3 regions of the Rhizobium sp. TRM96647 genome follow, and region 2 is predicted to be linked to each of the others. Evidence: predicted binding sites of a transcription regulator. Region 2 holds the regulator's gene; each other region holds the start of a gene.
The links. Region 2 encodes LexA, which represses DNA repair genes until DNA is damaged. Its sites were predicted from a motif close to TGTTCNNNNTGTGTTCNG; they were not measured.
Positions count from the first base shown of each region.

Region 1: the regulator LexA is predicted to act here: its motif matches at 2,408-2,425, upstream of OCK02_RS01940 (ImuA family protein).
Region 3: the regulator LexA is predicted to act here: its motif matches at 2,273-2,290, upstream of OCK02_RS16590 (FG-GAP repeat protein).

Region 1 covers NZ_JAOXHF010000001.1:432,244-438,724, reverse strand. Annotated here, with positions in the region: gene OCK02_RS01945 (Y-family DNA polymerase) at 1-1,470, opposite strand, end outside; gene OCK02_RS01940 (ImuA family protein) at 1,421-2,389, opposite strand; gene OCK02_RS01935 (FAD/NAD(P)-binding protein) at 2,656-4,026, opposite strand; gene OCK02_RS01930 (hypothetical protein) at 4,420-4,620, opposite strand; gene OCK02_RS01925 (RrF2 family transcriptional regulator) at 4,739-5,239, opposite strand; gene OCK02_RS01920 (DUF6074 family protein) at 5,488-5,781, opposite strand; gene OCK02_RS01915 (Lrp/AsnC family transcriptional regulator) at 5,862-6,362, opposite strand.
Region 2 covers NZ_JAOXHF010000007.1:298,618-305,098, forward strand. Annotated here, with positions in the region: gene gltA (citrate synthase) at 1-86, opposite strand, end outside; gene OCK02_RS15590 (ComEC/Rec2 family competence protein) at 389-2,959, shown strand; gene lexA (transcriptional repressor LexA) at 2,953-3,663, opposite strand; tRNA gene OCK02_RS15600 (tRNA-Ser) at 3,907-3,996, shown strand; gene OCK02_RS15605 (DUF992 domain-containing protein) at 4,157-4,690, opposite strand; gene OCK02_RS15610 (septal ring lytic transglycosylase RlpA family protein) at 5,207-6,214, shown strand.
Region 3 covers NZ_JAOXHF010000008.1:185,238-191,718, reverse strand. Annotated here, with positions in the region: gene OCK02_RS16600 (lipoprotein-releasing ABC transporter permease subunit) at 1-824, shown strand, start outside; gene OCK02_RS16595 (ABC transporter ATP-binding protein) at 834-1,520, shown strand; gene OCK02_RS16590 (FG-GAP repeat protein) at 1,583-2,164, opposite strand; gene dnaE (DNA polymerase III subunit alpha) at 2,582-6,082, shown strand; tRNA gene OCK02_RS16580 (tRNA-Leu) at 6,161-6,245, shown strand; gene OCK02_RS16575 (hypothetical protein) at 6,288-6,481, opposite strand, start outside.

The sequences.
Region 1 (6,481 bases), on a different contig from region 2:
CCAGTAGCGGCGGCCGGCATCGTCCTCGACGCGGAAGTAGTCGCGGGACGCATGGTTCTCGCCGTCGATCCACCATTCGGCGGTGATCCGCTCCGGCCCTTCCGTCCGGGTGATCCGGTGGAAGCTGCGCCGCCAGCGGAAGGTCTTCGGCGCATCCTCGGGCACGCCGGCCACGGTCTCGACCGGTTCGGGCGGGGTGAACAGGCGAAGGGGCCGGTCGCCCAAGGAAAGGCTACTTGGGGGGCGGCCTTCGGGAGATGTGGACGCGGCCAGCGTTTCCGCCGCGGCGCCCCCGTCCTCCCAAAGCTCGCGGACGGAGACAAGGCGGGCCGCGCGCTCCGGCACATGGCTCTCGGGAAGGGTGACGGCGAGCAGGCTTTCCGGGCCGAAGCGGGCCACGACCCGCTCGGCGAAGGCCGAAAGCGAGCGGTCCGCATCCGTTCTTGCGGAAAAGCCCACCTGCACCGTTTCGAAGACCTCGCTCTGCAGCACGCACAGGCGGACGATCTCGAAGCCGTAGCCGGCGTCCAGGTCGTCATGCACGGCCGCGAGCCGCTCGCGGAAGACAAGGGCGATGCGGTGGGGATCGCGCAAGGGGGTGGAGGTTGCCGCATGGATGCGGAAGACCCGGCCATCGACCCGAAAGAGCAGCAGCGCAAACAGGCGGCCGCCCTCGCCGCGCCGCTCGAGCCCTTCCCTGAGGGTGCCGGCGAGATGGGCGGCGAGCGCCAGGATGTCGTCCTCGGAGCGAACCGTGTCGAAAAGCCGGCGCTCGGCCGACAGCATCGGCACCGGCAGGCGCGGCGAGACCGGCTCGTCCTCCAGCCCCAACGCCTGGTCCAGACGCAGCAGCGGCAGCGGGCCGAAGCGGCGGGCAAGGGGCGCGCGGGGCAAGGGGAAAAGGTCGCCGACCGTCTTCAGCCCGACGCGGCCGAGCGGGCCGACCACCTCTTCGGGCAGGCGCAATGCCGCGACCGGCAGCGGCGCGAGCGTTTCCCGCGCCGCATCGGGATCGATCACGCCGCCATCGCCGAAATGGGCGGCCGCCCAGGACAGGCCGACCGAAGACGAAATCGCCCCGCGGGCCTCGATGCCGAGCGCGAAGAGCGAGGACAGAACGCCGTCGAGCAGTGCCCGTTCGCCGCCATGCAGATGGGTGCAGCCGGTGATGTCGAGGTGGAGTCCGTCGTTCCCGTCCAGCGCCACGAGCGGGGTGTAGCGGTCGCACCAGTCGGCAAGCGCCTCGAGGAGGGCCCGGTCGGCCGCCGGGTCTGCGGGAAGGACATCCAGCGACGGGCAGATGGCGCGCGCTTCCGTAACCCCCTGCCCCTTGCGCAGGCCGGTCCGCTCGGCCTCCCGGTCGAGGAAGGCGATCTGGACGGCCGTGCCACTGCGGCCGGCGAATGCCACGGGCGGATGGTCAGGGCGTCCCCTCGAAAGCCACGACCGCCCCCAGCGCGCCCGCGCCACCCGGTCGGCGGGAAGATAGGGAAACCAGAGGCAGAGGCTCCTGTGTTCGCCGTTCCGGGCGAGGAGCGACGGGGTGGAATTCGGGGCGGGGTTGGAGGCGGTGAAAGCGGCGGTCATCGGGGTTCCACTCCAGGAGCATGCCGAGCGGGTCGGCGATCTTGCTTTTCTCCGGCGTGACGAGAAAGGCCGGGTTGCCGAGACTGCCGGGAAGCGTCGACCCGTCCGGCAGCGGCCGTTCGCCGGCAGGCGCCGGCTCGACGCGCAGGCGACAGCGCGCGCTGCTCGCCTCCTCCTCGCCCGCCTGGCGCAGCAAGAGCAGAAGCGTGCCGGCCGCCCTGGCGCGCAGTTGCAGGCGGCGGCTTTCGGTCAGGCCGAAGCAGTCGGGATTGCCGCGGATCTCCAGGATCACGGCCGAAAAGGCGGAAACGCCGAGCGCGGCCTCGGCCATCCACAGCGCATCCTGAACCGTCCGCGGCCGGGCGAGAAGAAACCGTGCCGGATCGAGGCCGTGTTTTCTCAGTCCTGGCGCATAGGGCGTTCCGGCCTCCGAGAGCGCCAGGGCCTGGCTGATCCAGAGGGTCGCCCCGGTGCCCGCCTGCTCCTGCCGCATCGCGGCCAGGGCGAGCGAAAATCCGCTCGCAGCCCCCATGTCCCTCGTCTGGGAATTGCGGATCTCGACCAGGCCCCGATCCGGAAGGCCGCCCTCGAACACGGCCTCCAGGGCGTCCGTTTCATCGGGGCTATGAGCGACCGGGGCGTCGCCCGGCGGCTGGGACGACGAATGGGACGGCGATTGGGGCGCATCCCACTGCCAGCGCTGCTTGCGCGGGACCAGGCCCGGCCCGTCGGCGTTCTCGATGCGCGCGATCGTTTCGCGCAGCGCAAAAAGCTGCTCGCGCGCCAGGGCAGGCGTTGCCATGACGTTCATTCCTTTGTTTGTTCCTGTTATGTTCTTATGGATTCCAGAACGGAGAAAAAGAGTCAACGCCAATTTGCGCCGGCGCGATCACATCTGGCCGCAATCTTCGCGGGCGGGGGAAAGCCGGATATGCAGGCTGTTGAAATAAAAGGGCAAACCGGACGGGGCGTAAACGTCCGTCGCCGGCTGCCTTCGCCTGTCCGCATCCCGTATCTCCCTCCCGGCGTCGCTGCGGTGGCGGCGAGCCATGCCGGGTGGCGTTCTCTTCAGGCCCGGGAGCGGGATGAAACGTCGGCGCGCAAGGCGTCGAGCCGGGTCGCCGCCCGATAGATCTGCCGGACCGTGTCGGCGAACAGCCGGATATCGGGCCTGAGGCAACCGGCGGCGCGGCCGAGGACATGCAGGCCGGGAGTGGCCGCGCCCCATCGTATCAGCCTTCCGTCGTCTTCCACGTGCATGATCGGCCCCTGTTCGGGCAGCAGGCCGTCTGCCGGCCGGGCTATGTCCTCCCTGCAGTCGATCAGCCGCCCGGGCATGACGTCCGCCCTCTGGCTGCCCTTTCGCCTGACGAGGACGCCGTCCGCCACCGTGCCGATGACGCGGGCGTCAACCAGTTCGGTCGCAGGCGTGCGCAGGTCGCGCAGGAGCCTGCCGTGCAGTTCCGGTGCGATCCTCTCGGAACGGATGCGATGCAGGGCGCGCAGATGGCGCCAGTAGCGCTTGCGTGCCTCCAGCGGAAGCGCGCGCCAGAAGGCGGGCCACTGGCAGTTCAGGCCATCGGTAACCGCCTGCCAGCTGCCGCCGGCCGCGATGTTGCGGGCGCTGTCGGCGCGCAGGTGGTGCAGCGTTTCAGCGAGGTTTGTCGCAGCCGAGACCGCCGGCGTCAGCGGATCGACGAGCGTGGCCGTATGCGGTTCGGGGAGGCGGCCGCCTTCCGAGAGGATGCGGATCTGGCCCGAATGGCCGCTTGTGCGCAGATGCAGCAGGATGGCCGCCATGCGGGGGCCGTCTCCCGCCACGAGAAGAGGCGTGTCGGCCTTGCGCTGCCGGCTCCAGAGAAGCTGTTCGGCGGTGCGCCAGGAGGCGGCTTCGCCCCCTTGCCGGCCATGTCCGGTCGACAGGAAAACCTGGTCGAAGGCCATTTCGCTTCCGTCGTCGAGCGCCAGGCAGAGGCGGCCCCCCGAAGCCGGCCGAAGGGCGGTGACGGCGGCGGAGACGGTCTGGACCGTCGTGTCGCGACGGGCGGCGAACGCCTCGCCGAAACGGGCCGTCAGATAGTCGCGGAAGACTGAGCGCGGCACATAGACGTTTTCGAAGCCGCGAAGTGCCAGAACGGTGCCGCGCCCGCTGTCCAGACCGGCCTTCAGCCAGTCGACGAAATCCAGCGGCCGGTCGGCGAGCGCGGACAACTGGCCCGCCCGCTCGCTCATCAGCGCCTGCCCGGCGGGGCCGTTGCCGAAGCTCTGGGGAAAGTCGGCCGCGTCGATCATCCACAGGTGGAACGGCCGGCGCAGGCGGCGCAGCAGGGCGATCGCCGTCGTCATGCCGGCCGGGCCGCGCCCGACGATCGCGATGTGCGGATGGCCGTCGGCCGGCTGCATCGAAGGGTTTGCCCTGACCGCGTTGCGAGAAGACATGGCGCGTTCTCTCCCTTGTTTGCGCATCCCTCCGGCATCGGCCGGAAACGGCCGGCCCGGTATCGGGTACGGCCTCAGGGGCGCAGGGACGAGATGATAGCGCAGTTTTCTATAAAATCTATAGAATATAATTTTGCACTGCGGGAAGCCTTCAGCAGAGGGCAGTGCCGGGGGCTCCGGAACGTGGTTTCCTGCCAGTCAATGCCCGAACCTGAGCGACACAGTGCCTGCGCGATACAGCTCCTGTGCGCCCGCGTGGCCCGCCGCCGCCATCCATCATTCAACCTGTGGGGAAATTCGTCGGACCCTGCGGCCGCATCGCTCCTCAAGCCGGGCGCGTCAGCGACGCGGTGGGGAAGGCGATCATCGCTCGCCGGGCAGATGCCGTCTCCGTCAATAGAAGACGTGGATCGGCCAAGCTGGCGGCCGGCGCGGTGACTTCGGTGCCTGGGAAACGGGCTTGAGGAAGTCCAGGAGCCCCTTGCGCTCCGTCTTCCGGTCGGTGACGGATGGCGCCTCTCCCGGATCGCCCGCGCCTGCTTCGGCCGGATGCGGAGAGAAATAGCCAAGCGTCATTCCGCCCATATAGAACATGCGCCCACTCCTGATCTTCCCCGGTCGTTAACGACCGTGAAGGGATCATGGCGGAAACAAGGCGAATGTCAATAGTCTATAGATTTGGTGCTCTATAGAACGACCGGCGCAGCGGCCGTCATTGTCCGGCACGCGCCCTTTCGAGAGGCGCCAGGCCTGCGGCCGCCTGCGCTTCGATCTCGTCGTCGACGAGGCTTGCGGCACCGGGGGCGGCGACAAACTGCTCCAGCGTCATCGTGTCGAGAATGGCGGCGATCGCGTCGCGGACGTCGGTCATGGCGCGGCGAACCTGGCAGGCCTGCGGATCGGCGCAATCGTCGCAGGCCTCGTAGGCGGTGCGGCTGGCGCAGCGGATCGGCGCCAGCGGCCCGTCCAGCACGCGGATGGCATGGCCGATCCTGATCGCGGATGCAGGATGCGACAGCGCATAGCCGCCGCCGGGTCCCTTCTTGGAGCGCAGGATGCCGGCATTGCGCAGTTCGAGCAGGATCGTGTCGAGGAATTTCTTCGGGATGTTGTTGCGGAGCGCGATCTCGCTGACGAAAGCCGTCTCGCCGGGCGCCAGCCGCGCCAGATCGACCAAGGCCTTCAACCCGTACTTACCCTTCTTCGTCAGCATGTCTTTACTGCTTTCCAGATGCAAAATGTTTCCGGGCGGGACGCGCACGAAGCGTGCCCGCCTGCCGGAAACCGACCGTCTATCCCGGGGAAATCGAATAGCTGTCATCCATAGGGATGATTCCGCCGCATTTTAGGCACGCAGATCCTAAAAACATATAAAAAATATATATTTCGCCGGCACAATCCGTGAACTGCGTCACATGTCCGTGCGCAAGATCATAAGCGGGCGTGGGCGGGGTGGGCGAATCAGGCCGTGCCGGCGTTTTCGTGAAGGCTGCGGGCCTCCTGCCGGCGGCGCAGTTCGGCCTGGACCTCGTCCTGGAAGTCGAGCACCTGCAGGCGCATCTCGGCCTCCTCGCAGCCGAGCGAGAGCAGTTCTTCGGCAAGCTTGCGGCATTCGGAACGCCAGTAGACCAGCGCCGGCTCGCCATGCAGGGCCTCCAGTTCGGCGGCGCAGCGGCGCACCACCTTCGTCCGCCTTGCGATCGGAAACGGAATCGGAGCCGTGCTCGTCGTCGGGCGGGCGGTTGCGGCGCTCATGAATGCTGTCCCCTCGTATGCGATCGGTCCTGCATACGGGGCGCATGGTTAACGTCAGGTTTCCGCTTCGTTATTCCGTTTCACTGCGCGACATCCATGATCGCCGGGCCTGCTGCGCCACTGTCCTTGACCGCCTGCATGACGACGAAGGTCGAGGTGTTGGCGACGTTCGGCAGGCTGGAGATCTTTTCCCCCAGCACCTCGCGATACCTTCGGATGTCGGAGGTGCGCACCTTCAGAAGATAGTCGAAGGAGCCCGCGATCATGTGGCACTCCTCCACCTCCTGAATGCGGCGCACGGCGCTGTTGAACGCCTCGAGCGCCTTCTCGCGCGTGTCCGACAGCTTGACCTCGGCAAAGGCGATATGGTCGAGGCCGAGTTTGCGCAGGTTGATCTCGGCGTGGAAGCCGAGGATGAAGCCCTCGTCGATCAGCCGCTTCAGCCGCGCCTGGCACGGCGTCTTTGACAATCCCACCCGCCTGGACAACTCTGTCACGGAGATCCGTCCGTCCTGGCTGAGCACGTCGAGGATGCGAATGTCGAACTGGTCCAAATCGTCGATGGTTTGCGCCTTTGCCATTCAGTTTGCCTTAAAAATGAGTTCTAATCGGATTGATCGGCCTAATCTGCCGCAAAATCAAGTCAACATGGAATTCGCATCGATGCTACCATCGCTCCGCTGCGAGAGGGCGCGCCGGG
Region 2 (6,481 bases):
ATGACCGAAGGCCCGATGGTCCCCGTTCGCAGTGGCAACTCCACCGTCTTGTCACTGATCGTGACGTCCGCGCTCTTTCCCGTCATGAGGACCTCCATTGATTTATGAGGGCACTGGGCGTGCCCGAACTCGGCGGTGCCGCTTTGCTAACCCATTTGCGACGCCCTGCCAAGCAAGACGAAAGGCATGGTTGTGCAATGCAAAATCCGACATTCCGGATCGCAATATCTACTCTTCCGCGCCAGTTGCAAGCAACTTATGGGTGAGGCGGAATAATTATGGAGGGCGCATTCTTTCCGGAAACGACGGTCATGCGGGCACGGAATCGGGATTGCCTTGCAAAATCGTAAGTTGCAATATCGGGGTGTCTGCCGCCGGGATCGTTCATATGGGAAGGGGGACTGCCAGCGAGGTCGAGCACCGTGTCGCAGTGCCGGAGACAGCCTCCGTGGCGTCACCGGCTGCGACCACGTTTGCCAGGGCTTTTCCGACGCTTCCAAGGGGTGTTTTCCGGCGAACGCTGGCCCTGCGGCTGTCCCGGAACCTCACGCTCGCAAGCGCGTCTTTCGCGACGGCCTGGCAGAGCGAGCGCGACCACGGGACGCCGTTCCTGTTCGTGCCCGTCGTGCTCGGGGCAGGGGTCTGGGCATGGTACGCGCTTCCCCGCGACCTGCCGCCGCTGTTGCTCGCGGCCCTGCTCGCCGCGAGCGCGATCCTTGCCTTTTGGACCCGGCATCGCAGCGGTCTCCTTGCCGTGGCGGCGCGCACGGCCTTCCTGTTCGTCGCCGGGATGACGCTCGCGGCCGTCGAGACGGCGCGGTTGTCGACAGCGATCTTCGACCAGCCGGTGACGACGACGATCACCGGAAGGGTACTTTACGGCGAGGCCGACGAGCGCGGGCGGATGCGCTACCGCGTCGCCGTCCTTGCCACCCGCGAACCAGCCCTGCGCCGGCCGCCGGACGTGGTCAACCTCGTGGCGCGCAGCCCGCATGCGCCGATCGCGGTCGGAGGCGGGATTTCGGGCCGCGCCCGCCTCAGCCCGCCCTCGGGCGCAGCCCTGCCGGGATTGAACGACTTCGCCTTTGACGCCTACTTCGCCGGCACCGGCGCGATCGGCTACTTCTATGGCAAACCTGCCGCGGTCGTGCTGAGTGAGGCGGCCAGTGACGTCTCCTGGCTTGCGCATGCGCGCGAGACCGTCGCGGCGTGGCGCGGCGCGCTGACGGCACGGATCCGCGACCAGATCGGCGGCGACGCGGGTGCCATCGCGGCCGCCCTCGTCACGGCCGAGCAGCGGGGGATCAGCCCGGATACGGTCGAGGCGCTGCGCCGGGCAGGGCTCGCGCATGTGCTGGCGATCTCCGGCCTGAACATGGTGCTGGCCGCCGGCACGTTTCTCGTCGGTGCGCGGCTGGCCCTGTCGCTGCTGCCGGGGGCGGCGGAACGATACCCGATCAAGAAATTCGCAGCCGCCGGCGGGCTGGTGACCGTGACCCTCTACATCCTGATTTCCGGCGGCGCCGTGTCGGCGGTCCGCTCCTGGCTGATGATCGTCGTCATGCTTGTGGCCGTACTGGTCGACCGCACCGCCATCAGCCTGCGCAACATCGCCCTGTCGGCGATCGTCCTGCTGGCTGTCACGCCCTCTGCCGTTACCGGACCGGGCTTCCAGATGTCCTATGCGGCGACGCTCGGGCTGGTGGCCGGCTATGCGGCATGGCGGGACCGCGGTGTCTCCCGCACGGGGCCGTCCGCCGGCGGACTGCGGCTGATGCAGCACGCGTCCGGCTTTACGGCCGGGCTCCTCCTGTCGTCGGTCATCGGCGGGCTGGCAACGCTGGTCTATTCCCTCGGCCATTTCCACCGGATCCCGGCCTACGGCCTTGCCGGCAATCTCCTGGCCATGCCGGTCATCTCCTTTGTCGTCATGCCGATGGGGGTGATCGCCATGCTGCTGATGCCGCTGGGGCTCGAAGGGCTTGCGCTGACGATCATGTGCAAAGGCATCGAAGCCATGATCGTCATGGCGAACTGGGTCTCGGGATGGGGCGGCGAGATCGTCACCGGCCGCCTTTCGCCGCTTGCCTTCGCGCTTCTGGCTGCGGGCGGAGGGCTCGCCTGCCTGTTCAGGACGCGGCTCGCCGCGCTCGCCGTCCTGCCCCTTGCCGCCGGCGTCGCCGTGGCGGCCCTTGCGCCGGCACGGCCCGCACCGCAGTTGCTGGTCTCCGAAGACGGCGCGCTGGTGGCGCTCGTCGACGGTCGCACGGCCGCCACCAATCGCAGGCGGCCGCCCGGTTTTATCTACGACCAGTGGCGCTATGCCCTGCGCTTCGAGGACCATATGGCGCCGTTGATGCTGGGCGGCGGGGAGAGCGATCGGGGAAGCCCGGCGCGGTCAACGACCGAACGGCGAAGGGGCACGGCCGGGCGTGCGGGTGACGGACAAGCGGCCCCGTCGCATGCAGCGCTGCCCCGTCCGGTCTTATCTTCCGTCTCGCAGGGAACCGGGACGTATCATGTCAACACCGGCGCCGCGAAGGAAGCACTCGCCGCGGACTTCACCCTGGCCGCCCGGCAGAAGCGATTCGCCTGCCGCCGGCAGGCGTGGTGCGTCGGCGTCACCGCTGCGGACTGGCGGGTGGTCTGGCTGGAGGATCCGGCCCATCTGGGAGCCGCGTGCGACAGTGCCGATATCGTCGTCGCCCCCCGCCATCGCCGCGAGGGCGGCTGCGCCAGCGGAGCCCGGTTGATCAGTGCACACAGCCTTCGCCTCACCGGCGCCCTGGAGATGGCACCGGCAAACGATACCGTCGCGACAGGGCACGGCATCATCACAACGCAGGCGGTCGTCCAGCTTCATCGCCCCTGGAACCGGCATCGCCTCTACGACTGGCGCACAGACAGTTTCCGGGATGACCGCTTCCAGGATCCGGAAGACGATGCCGAAGCTCAATGATAGCGACGAATGAGCCCGACCAGCTTGCCCTGGATCTTGACGCGGTCGGGGCCGAAAATCCGGGTCTCGTAGGCCGGGTTGGCAGCCTCCAGCGCGATCGAGGCGCCCTTGCGGCGGAAGCGCTTCAGCGTTGCCTCCTCGTCGTCGACGAGGGCCACGACAATGTCGCCGGGGTTGGCCGTCCCGGCATTGCGGATGATCACCGTGTCGCCGTCGAGAATGCCCGCCTCGATCATCGAATCACCCCTGACCTCCAGCGCATAGTGCTCGCCGCCGCCCAGCATTTCCGCCGGCACGGAGATATCGTGGGTGTTGTTCTGGATGGCGGAAATCGGCACGCCGGCAGCGATCCGGCCCATCACCGGCACGGCGACCGAGCTCTCGGACGCCGGAGCCTGCGGCCGTTCCGGCGCAGGCTTTTCCTTGCCGAGGCTGCCCTCGATCACCGATGGCGAGAAGCCGCGCCGCGCCTTGAGGCTCGGCGAATAGGCCTCCGGCAGCTTGATGACCTCGAGCGCGCGGGCGCGATTGGGCAGCCTGCGGATGAAGCCGCGCTCCTCGAGCGCGGTGATGAGCCGATGGATGCCGGATTTCGACGCCAGGTCGAGCGCATCCTTCATCTCGTCGAATGACGGCGGTATCCCCGTTTCCTTCATCCGCTCGTGGATGAACAGAAGCAGTTCCTGTTGCTTGCGGGTCAGCATGGCTCGTCACCCAGAATCGTGAAACAAATACGGAACAAACACTATCTGTTCCATTTGTGTTCCGCAAGTGGCTAAAATTCCGTGAAGGTCGGCAATGAATGTGGGCTGCCAAGGGCACGGGTTGACCTGTGCCGGATGCGACTGAACACGTTGACGGCCTGCCATGAACGGCTATAAAGCGCCGTGCCCCGGCGCGGGTGCACAAGACGGCTGATGCAGCAGGATATGGTTGCGCAGCTTGTTGGAAGAGTGTCCGAGTGGTTTAAGGAACCGGTCTTGAAAACCGGCGTGCGGGAAACCGTACCGTGGGTTCGAATCCCACCTCTTCCGCCATCTGCCGCAAAATTCATTCCTTGTCTCCCGCTTGCTCTTCAGTCTTCATCTCGGAACGTCTGTGGCGCAAACGTCCGGGCTTCCCTGATGGCTGAATAGCGAGGCGCGAGGCGGAGGTAGACGCCCCGCCGGGATGGCAGGGCGCCCGGGAACATGGGTGTCAGTTGACCGAGTTCAGCGTCATCGACGTGCCGGTCGCTGCGATGTTGAGGCCGATCTGGCCGGTCAGGCTGACGGTCTGCAGGTGGATGGAGCCGGAGGTGCCGCCGACGAGGATGTTGGCGCCGACGCCGGCGCCGACGGTCGCTTCCGCCGTGGCGCCCTGGTAGACGCCGCCGAGCGAGCCCTGGTGGTAGCCGGCGGTCGGCGCGAGCACCGCCCAGACGAGGCGGCCCTGCGTGGTGAAGCCGAGGTCGACGCCGAGCTTGCGGATCTGGCCCTGGTAGTGATCGACCGGTTCGCTGCCCATCGTGGTGACGAAGGCGCAATCGACTTCCTTGGCGGAGCCGAGCACATAGCCGGCGCCGCCGCCGATCCGGCAGTCGAGATAGCCGATGCGGACGCCGTCGCGCGCCTCCGAGCGGGCGACCACAGGCGCTTCCGGTGCGGGCACCATGTCGGCGGCACGGGCGGCCGTCAGGCCGGACGCCGCGACTGCCGTGGTCATCACTGCAATGGCAAAGGTCTTTTTCATATGCTTTCTCCTGTTTCGGGCGCGCTCATCGACGCGCCCTCCTTCTCGTGGTCGCTCGGTTGGCCTTCAGGAACACCTGTCCGTTGCCGAGGTTCCACAATGACGAATCCGTCGGCCCATGGGTTCGGCCTTCAATGAGGCGATTCAACGGCATAGGCAGCTTGCCCTTCCGCCATCAACAATCCTCGGATCGTTGCCGGAAAACCAGATATCGGGTGGCAGCGGTGCGTCTATCCGCGGGACTTCGAAGTGGATCGTAAAGACCTTGCCGGCATGGTTCGGCCGGCCATGAAGTAGAAGGAAGGAGAGGTGGCAGGGCGCCCCTGAATTATCCCTTCATTAACCATGCGGAAGTTTAGTTCTTCTGTTGCGCCGTTTCCGCGCGGGGAGAACCGCATTTTCGCCATTTTGAGGTCATGATTAATATTATGTTTTGAACGGAGCGCTATCGAGGGGGCGATCGCAGGACAGACGATCGCGAACGGTGGCGTCAGGGACACGAGCGGCGTGGGACATATGAATTTCGGTTTCTTCTCGGCGGGCGCGCGCACTGCTTTCCGGCTCGTCGCCATTCCGGTCGTCTGCGCCGGCCTGGCGAGCTGCAACACAACGAGCGAGACGGCGAAGAAGGCGGGTCGGAGCAAGGAATATTTCGCCGAGTCCGAATACGGCGTGAAGGCCAGCCCGCGCGTCGTCCAGGAAGGGCAGGCGGTCCCCAAGGGGGGCGGACGCTATCAGGTCGGCAAGCCCTACAAGGTGCGCGGCAAGTGGTACAAGCCGCAGGAGGATCCTGACTACGACAAGGTCGGGCTCGCCTCCTGGTATGGCTCTGCCTTCCACGGCCGCAAGACGGCCAATGGCGAAATCTACGACAAGTACCATCTCTCCGCCGCCCATCCGACCTTCCCGCTGCCGAGCTATGCCCGCGTCACCAATCTCGAGAACGGCACCTCCGTCATCGTGCGGGTAAACGACCGCGGGCCCTATTCGCATGGCCGGATCATCGACGTGTCCTCCAAGACGGCGGAGATGCTGGACGTCAAGGGCAAGGGAACCGCCAAGGTTCGTGTCCAGTATGTCGGCAAGGCCCGGCTCGACGGCCACGACATGCCCTATCTGATGGCTTCCTACGTGCCGAAGGGATCGCGCGTTCCCGCGGTCGATCCGGGCGGCCAGATTGCGACCGGCGTGATGGTCGCCTCGGCGGCACCGATGGCGGACAGCCTGCCGGCGATCCCGACCTTTGCCGAGCGGGCAAGCGCGGGCGAGGCGGGTTCGGCCATGACGGCGCTGGCGGAGCAGGCGCCGGCCAGTGCGGCGTTTTCCGCGATGGACGGGTTCGCCATGTTGCCGGAGATCGGCCCGATCCCCGGCGAACGTCCGGATTTCGTGCCGCGCCATGGAGACGGGGCGAGCTTTGCGGCCGCCTATGCCGAAACCCCGGCCGCCGGCGGATCGGTCGAGGCCTTCGATGCCGTCCTGCGTCAGGACGGCTCGCTCGTGCTGCTCTCCGGCAGCGACTAATACCAACCTGCACTGATATTGACCGATTGCGCCGGAGCGATTTTGGCCTGCGGCCAGGAGGAAACCGCAGTCGGACCTCTCGGTCCGGCGAGGATTTTCGACGCCGTCCGCAGTCCAAAAGCGCCCGGCCCTCCGGGTGGGCCGTCTGTCGGCCACCGGCAGCGTCGCAATCCTCGACCGATGCTGAGGCATCGCTCTGCGGTATGCTCCTCGCCGGATGACCGCAGGCGGTCCCACGCAATCGGTCAATATCACTGCAGGTTGGTA
Region 3 (6,481 bases), on a different contig from region 2:
TTGCCGCCGGCGACGGCCTTGCGATCGGCGCGCGCATGGCCGAGCAGCTCGGCATTTCCGCCGGCGACCAGATCACGCTGGTGGCGCCCGAGGGCGACGTGACCCCGCTCGGCGTCAATCCGCGCGTCAAGAGCTACACCGTGTCCGCGGTCTTCGAGATCGGCATGTCGGAATACGACGCCACGATCATCTACATGCCGCTGGAGGAGGCCCAGCTCTATTTCAACGCCGAAGGCCTGGTGCAGTCGATCGAGCTGTTCGTCGACAATCCCGATGCGGTCGACGCGCTCCGCCAGCCGCTGGAGGCCGCCGCCGAGCGACAGATCTACATCACCGACTGGCGCCAGCGGAACCGCACCTTCTTCTCCGCGCTCGAGGTCGAGCGGAACGTGATGTTCATGATCCTGACGCTGATCGTGCTCGTCGCCGCGCTGAACATCATCTCCGGGCTGATCATGCTGGTGAAGGACAAGGGCAGCGACATCGCCATCCTGCGCACCATGGGCGCCAGCTCCGGCTCGATCATGCGCATCTTCTTCATGACCGGGGCCGCGATCGGCACGGTCGGGACGATCGCCGGCGTGCTGCTCGGCGTCGTCGTCTGCCTCAACGTCGAATCGATCCGCCAGTTCTTTTCCTGGCTTTCCGGCCAGACCCTGTTCGATCCGGAACTCTATTTCCTCAGCCAGCTTCCTGCGGACATGAATTTCGGCGAGACGGTCTCGATCGTCGTCATGGCGCTGGCGCTGTCCTTCCTGGCCACGATCTTCCCCGCATGGCGCGCCTCCAAGCTCGATCCCGTGCAGGCCCTGCGGTATGAATAGGACCGACCGATGAACGCGCGCGTGGCACTCAAGTTGACCGGCGTCGATCGCCACTATGGCCAGGGCGAGACGGTGCTGTCGATCCTCAAGGGCGCGGACTTCACCCTGCGCAGCGGCGAGATCGTCGCGCTCGTGGCGCCTTCGGGCACCGGCAAGTCGACGCTCTTGCACGTCGCCGGCCTGCTGGAGCGGCCCGATGCCGGCGACGTCGTCGTCAACGGCCATGCCTGCGCCGGGCTGGGCGACGAGGAGCGCACGGCGATCCGCCGCAACGAGATCGGCTTCGTCTACCAGTTCCATCATCTCCTGCCGGAGTTCTCGGCGCTGGAGAACATCATGATGCCGCAACTGATCGCCGGCCTTTCCAAGCCGGAGGCCCGCGAACGGGCGAGGCAACTGCTCGACTACATGCGCATCGGCCATCGCGGCGACCACCGCCCCTCGGAGCTCTCCGGCGGCGAGCAGCAGCGCGTGGCGATCGCCCGAGCCGTTGCCAATGCGCCGATGCTGCTTCTGGCCGACGAGCCGACCGGCAATCTCGACCCCGAGACGGCCGGCTACGTGTTCGAGGCGTTGCAGGCGCTGGTGCGCCAGTCGGGGCTGGCCGCGCTGATCGCTACCCACAACCACGAGATCGCCTCGCTGATGGACCGCCGCGTGACCATCGAGGACGGCAAGGTGCGCGATATGCAGTGAGCCGCGGTCGCGGCTCTTCGCGGTCCGGTCCGGCCGGTTCGGTCCGCCGCGCCCGAATTCGGCTATTCTTGCGCCAGCCCGCAGGCCTTCCGCCCGATCTCGTCGCGCCAGTCCTCGAATGCGACCTGCGCGCCCTCGGTCGCGACCGGCTTGCCGTTCGCGATTCCCTTGCCGGTCAGCACGTTCAGGTCGCAGCTTTCGGTGTGGTTCGGATCGAGCGTGTCGTAGGCGGAATAGGTGTAGCCGGCGACGACGAACCGGGAATCGCGATAGGCAATGGTAACGCGCTGCTCCCAGCGGTCGCGCCCGATCGCGCTGTTCTGCGAGGTGAGCTCGATCGAGCCGTTCGCAAGAGCGGCCACGCCCGCCTCCTGTCCGTAGACGGTGCTGCTGCCCCAGATCCAGTTCGGCGCCGAGGCCTTCAGCGACAACCGCGACGCACCGTCGTCGGCGAGATAGATGTAGACGCCGCTGTCGTCGTCGCTGCCATCCGGCGGCCTTGCGATCACGGCGAGGTCCTGCACCCCATCCCGGTTCCAGTCTCCGACCGCCGCCGCCGTGATCCGGTCGGCGGGGAAGTCGCCTGCCGTTGCCGCTGCCGGCAGCAGGACGGCGAGGGCGAGCGGCAGTGCGGTCCTCGTCATGCGCGTTTCCCTGTTCGGTGCGCCCGGAGAATAGGAAATGCCTCGAGGACAGTCCAGCGTTCGCGCCCGCCGTGCCGGAACGGCTATTGCAAAATCCGGGGTTGACGCAAGAACAAAAATAGAACAAAATAAAAACATAAACAGATTGGAGACGTCAAATGACCGATTTCATGCGTGAACTCGCCGCCTTTACCTCCATTGCCATGTTCGTTGCGAGCCTGTCCGTCCTCGCTCTCGGCCTGTAACCTCCGCGACCGCCGACCGTATCGCTCCGCATCCGCAATGATCTCGCGTCAATGATCTCGCATCAGTGTGCGGGAACCCATTGCGGGGATAAGGGGAGTGGCGGAAATGTTTGACTGGACTTCCGCGACCCGAATCCGCTTATCCTTGCGCCTCTGAAATGGAGTGGCAAAGATGGCGCAGGCGGTTGCGGGAGACACGGGCGGACATTCGGCGGGGGGCGGCGTCCAGTTCGTCCATCTGCGTGTCCATTCGGCCTATTCGCTGCTGGAAGGCGCGCTGCCGATCAAGAAGATCCTCGGCAAGGCCGTCTCCGACAGCCAGCCGGCGATTGCGATCACCGACACCAACAACCTGTTTGCCGCGCTCGAATTCTCCCAGAAGGCCGTGGGCGACGGCATCCAGCCGCTGATCGGCTGCCAACTGTCGATCGACATGGAAGACGAGGGCGAGGGCGAGCGTCGCGGTCCGTCGCAGGCGCTGGCCAAACTGCCGTCGATCGTCATCCTGGTCGCGACCGACGCCGGCTATGCCCGCCTGATGGATCTCGTCAGCCGCGCCTATCTCGGCGGCGAGGGCAGCGGCCATTCGGTGCACCTCATGCGCTCGTGGCTGGAGGAGGGGACGGACGGCCTGATAGCGCTGACCGGCGCCTCGTCCGGCCCGGTCGACATGGCGCTTTCCGCGGGCCAGCCGGCGGCCGCCGAGGCGCGGCTTCTGGAACTGAAGCGCCTGTTCGGCGACCGGCTCTATGTCGAACTGCAGCGGCACGCGGACTATGACCGCAAGCACGAGCGACGGATGATCGATCTGGCCTATCGGCACGATCTGCCGCTGGTGGCGACGAACGAGCCGTTCTTTCCGACGCCGGAGGAATATGAGGCGCATGACGCCCTGATGGCGGTCGCCCACAATGCGATGGTGTCGGACGACAACCGTTTCCGGCTTTCGCCCGACCACTACCTGAAGAGCCGTTCGGCCATGGCGGCGCTGTTCGCCGATCTGCCGGAAGCGCTGGAGAACACCGTCGAGATCGCGAAGCGCTGCTCCTTCGTCCTGAAGACGCGCGCGCCTATCCTGCCGCGCTTCACCGGCGCCACCGACGACGCGGAGGAGGCCGAGCGCGCCGAGGCGGCGGAATTGCGCCGCCAGGCCGTCGAAGGGCTCGAAGGGCGCATGGCCGCACTCGGCCTGTCGCCGGGCTACAGCGAACAGGACTACCGCGAACGGCTGGATTTCGAGCTGGGCGTAATCGAGCGGATGAAGTTTCCGGGCTACTTCCTGATCGTCGCCGACTTCATCAAGTGGGCCAAGCAGCAGAACATCCCGGTCGGGCCGGGGCGTGGTTCGGGGGCGGGTTCGCTCGTCGCCTATGCGCTGACGATCACCGACGTCGATCCGCTCCGCTTCTCGCTGCTGTTCGAGCGCTTCCTCAATCCCGAGCGCGTCTCGATGCCGGACTTCGACATCGATTTCTGCCAGGACCGCCGCGAGGAAGTGATCCGCTACGTCCAGCGCAAGTACGGCCGCGAGCAGGTGGCGCAGATCATCACCTTCGGTTCGCTGCAGGCGCGCGCGGCCTTGCGCGACGTCGGCCGCGTGCTCGAGATGCCCTACGGCCAGGTCGACAAGATCTGCAAGCTGGTGCCGAACAACCCGGCCAATCCGACGCCGCTCTCCAAGGCGATCGAGGAGGAGCCGAAGCTTCTGGAGGAGGCGGAAAAGGAGCCGGTCGTCGGCCGCCTGCTCGATATCGCCCAGAAGATCGAGGGCCTCTACCGCCACGCTTCGACCCATGCCGCCGGCATCGTCATCGGCGACAGGCCGCTGTCGCAACTGGTGCCGATGTACCGCGATCCGCGCTCCGACATGCCGGTGACCCAGTTCAACATGAAATGGGTCGAGCAGGCGGGGCTGGTGAAGTTCGACTTCCTCGGCCTGAAGACGCTGACGGTGCTGAAGACCGCAGTCGACTTCATCCGCAAGCGCGACATCGAGGTCGCGCTGGAGAGCCTGCCGCTCGACGACCGGCTCACCTACGAGATGCTCTCGCGCGGCGAGACGGTGGGCGTGTTCCAGGTGGAAAGTGCCGGCATGCGCAAGGCGCTGATCGGCATGCGGCCCGACTGCATCGAGGACATCATCGCGCTCGTCGCGCTCTACCGTCCGGGCCCGATGGAGAACATCCCGACCTACAACGCCCGCAAGCACGGGGAGGAGGAGATCGAATCGGTCCATCCCTCCATCGACTACCTGCTGAAGGAAACGCAGGGTGTCATCGTCTACCAGGAACAGGTGATGCAGATCGCCCAGGTACTGTCCGGATATTCGCTCGGGGAAGCCGACCTTCTGCGCCGCGCCATGGGCAAGAAGATCAAGGCCGAGATGGACCAGCAGAGCGAGCGCTTTGTCGATGGCGCCGTCAAGAACGGGGTCTCCAAGCCGCAGGCGAAGAACATCTTCGAACTGCTCGCCAAGTTCGCCAACTACGGCTTCAACAAGAGCCACGCGGCCGCCTACGCCATCGTCTCCTACCAGACGGCCTATCTGAAGGCGCATTATCCGGTCGAGTTCCTCGCCGCGTCGATGACCTACGACATGGCCAACTCCGACAAGCTGAACGATTTCCGCCAGGACGCCGGTCGGCTCGGCATCACCGTCGTTCCGCCGTCGATTCAGACCTCCTATGCCCATTTCGAGACCGGCGAGAAGAAGATCTATTACGCGCTCGCCGCCATCAAGGGCGTCGGCGAGGCCGCGGTCCACCATATCGTCGAGGTGCGCGGCGACCGGCCGTTTGAGAGCCTGGAGGATTTCTGCCTCAGGATCGACCCGAAGCTCGTCAACCGCCGCACCTTCGAAAGCCTGATCTGCGCCGGCGCCTTCGATGGCTTCGGCCACGACCGCGCAGCCCTGATCGCCGGCCTCGACCGGCTCATCGGCTATGCCCAGCGGGCGCAGGAGAACAAGACCAGTGGCCAGAGCGACATGTTTGGGGCAGGGGCTGCGACCGGGCCGGAGGTGATCTCGTTCCCCTCCTACGCGCCCTGGCTGGCGTCCGAGAAGCTGCACCGCGAGTTCCAGGTGCTCGGCTTCTATCTCTCCGCCCACCCGCTCGACACCTACAACGCCATGCTCGCCAAGATGCGCGTCCAGAATTTCGCCGATTTCGCCGTCGCCGTGAAGCAGGGGGCGACCGCCGGCCGCCTGGCCGGCACGGTCACCTCCAAGCAGGAGCGCAAGACCCGCACCGGCAACAAGATGGGCATCGTCGCCTTCTCCGATGCCTCCGGCCAGTTCGAGGCGGTGCTGTTTTCCGAGATGCTGCACCAGTACCGCGACCTGCTGGAGCCGGGAAAGTCGCTGGTGATGACGGTGCAGGCGGAAGAGCGCCCGGAAGGCATCGGGCTGAGGATCCAGACGCTGCGGTCCCTGGAAGAGGAAGCGCTGCAGCAGCAGAAGGCGCTGCGCGTCTTCGTCCGCGATTCGGGTCCCTTGCGCTCCATCGCCGCCCACCTGAACGCCAGGGGCGACGGCCTCGTCTCCTTCATCGTCATCAAGGACAATGGCGAGCGCGAGATCGAGGTGGAACTCGGCGAGCGCTACCGCATCTCGCCCGAGATCGCCGCCGCCCTGCGCTCCGCCCCGGGCGTCATCGATGTCGAGATGGTGTGAGCGCACCCACCGGCAATCTGCGCAAAACCGCGGCAGCCCCTTGATTGCACCCGCCCTGTCGGTTACCGACGATCACAGGCGGACGTGGCGAAACTGGTAGACGCAAGGGACTTAAAATCCCTCGGAGTGATCCGTACGGGTTCGACCCCCGTCGTCCGCACCACCTGCCTGCCATGCCGGCGCACGCCGCTCTCGTCCCCTCCGCCTACTGCGGCGAAATCGAGAACTTCTGGTCCGACAGCGCCACCGCGCCGCTGATGGCGTCGCGGAAGCGGTAGCGGACGACGTAGTCACCCTGTGGCGGGCCTTCGGCGCTGAGGGTGAGCGTGAGCTTGGCGAAGATCTCCTGGTTGCGCATGAAGCCGCGATAGGTGAAGGAACCGAAGGCCTTCTTCTCCG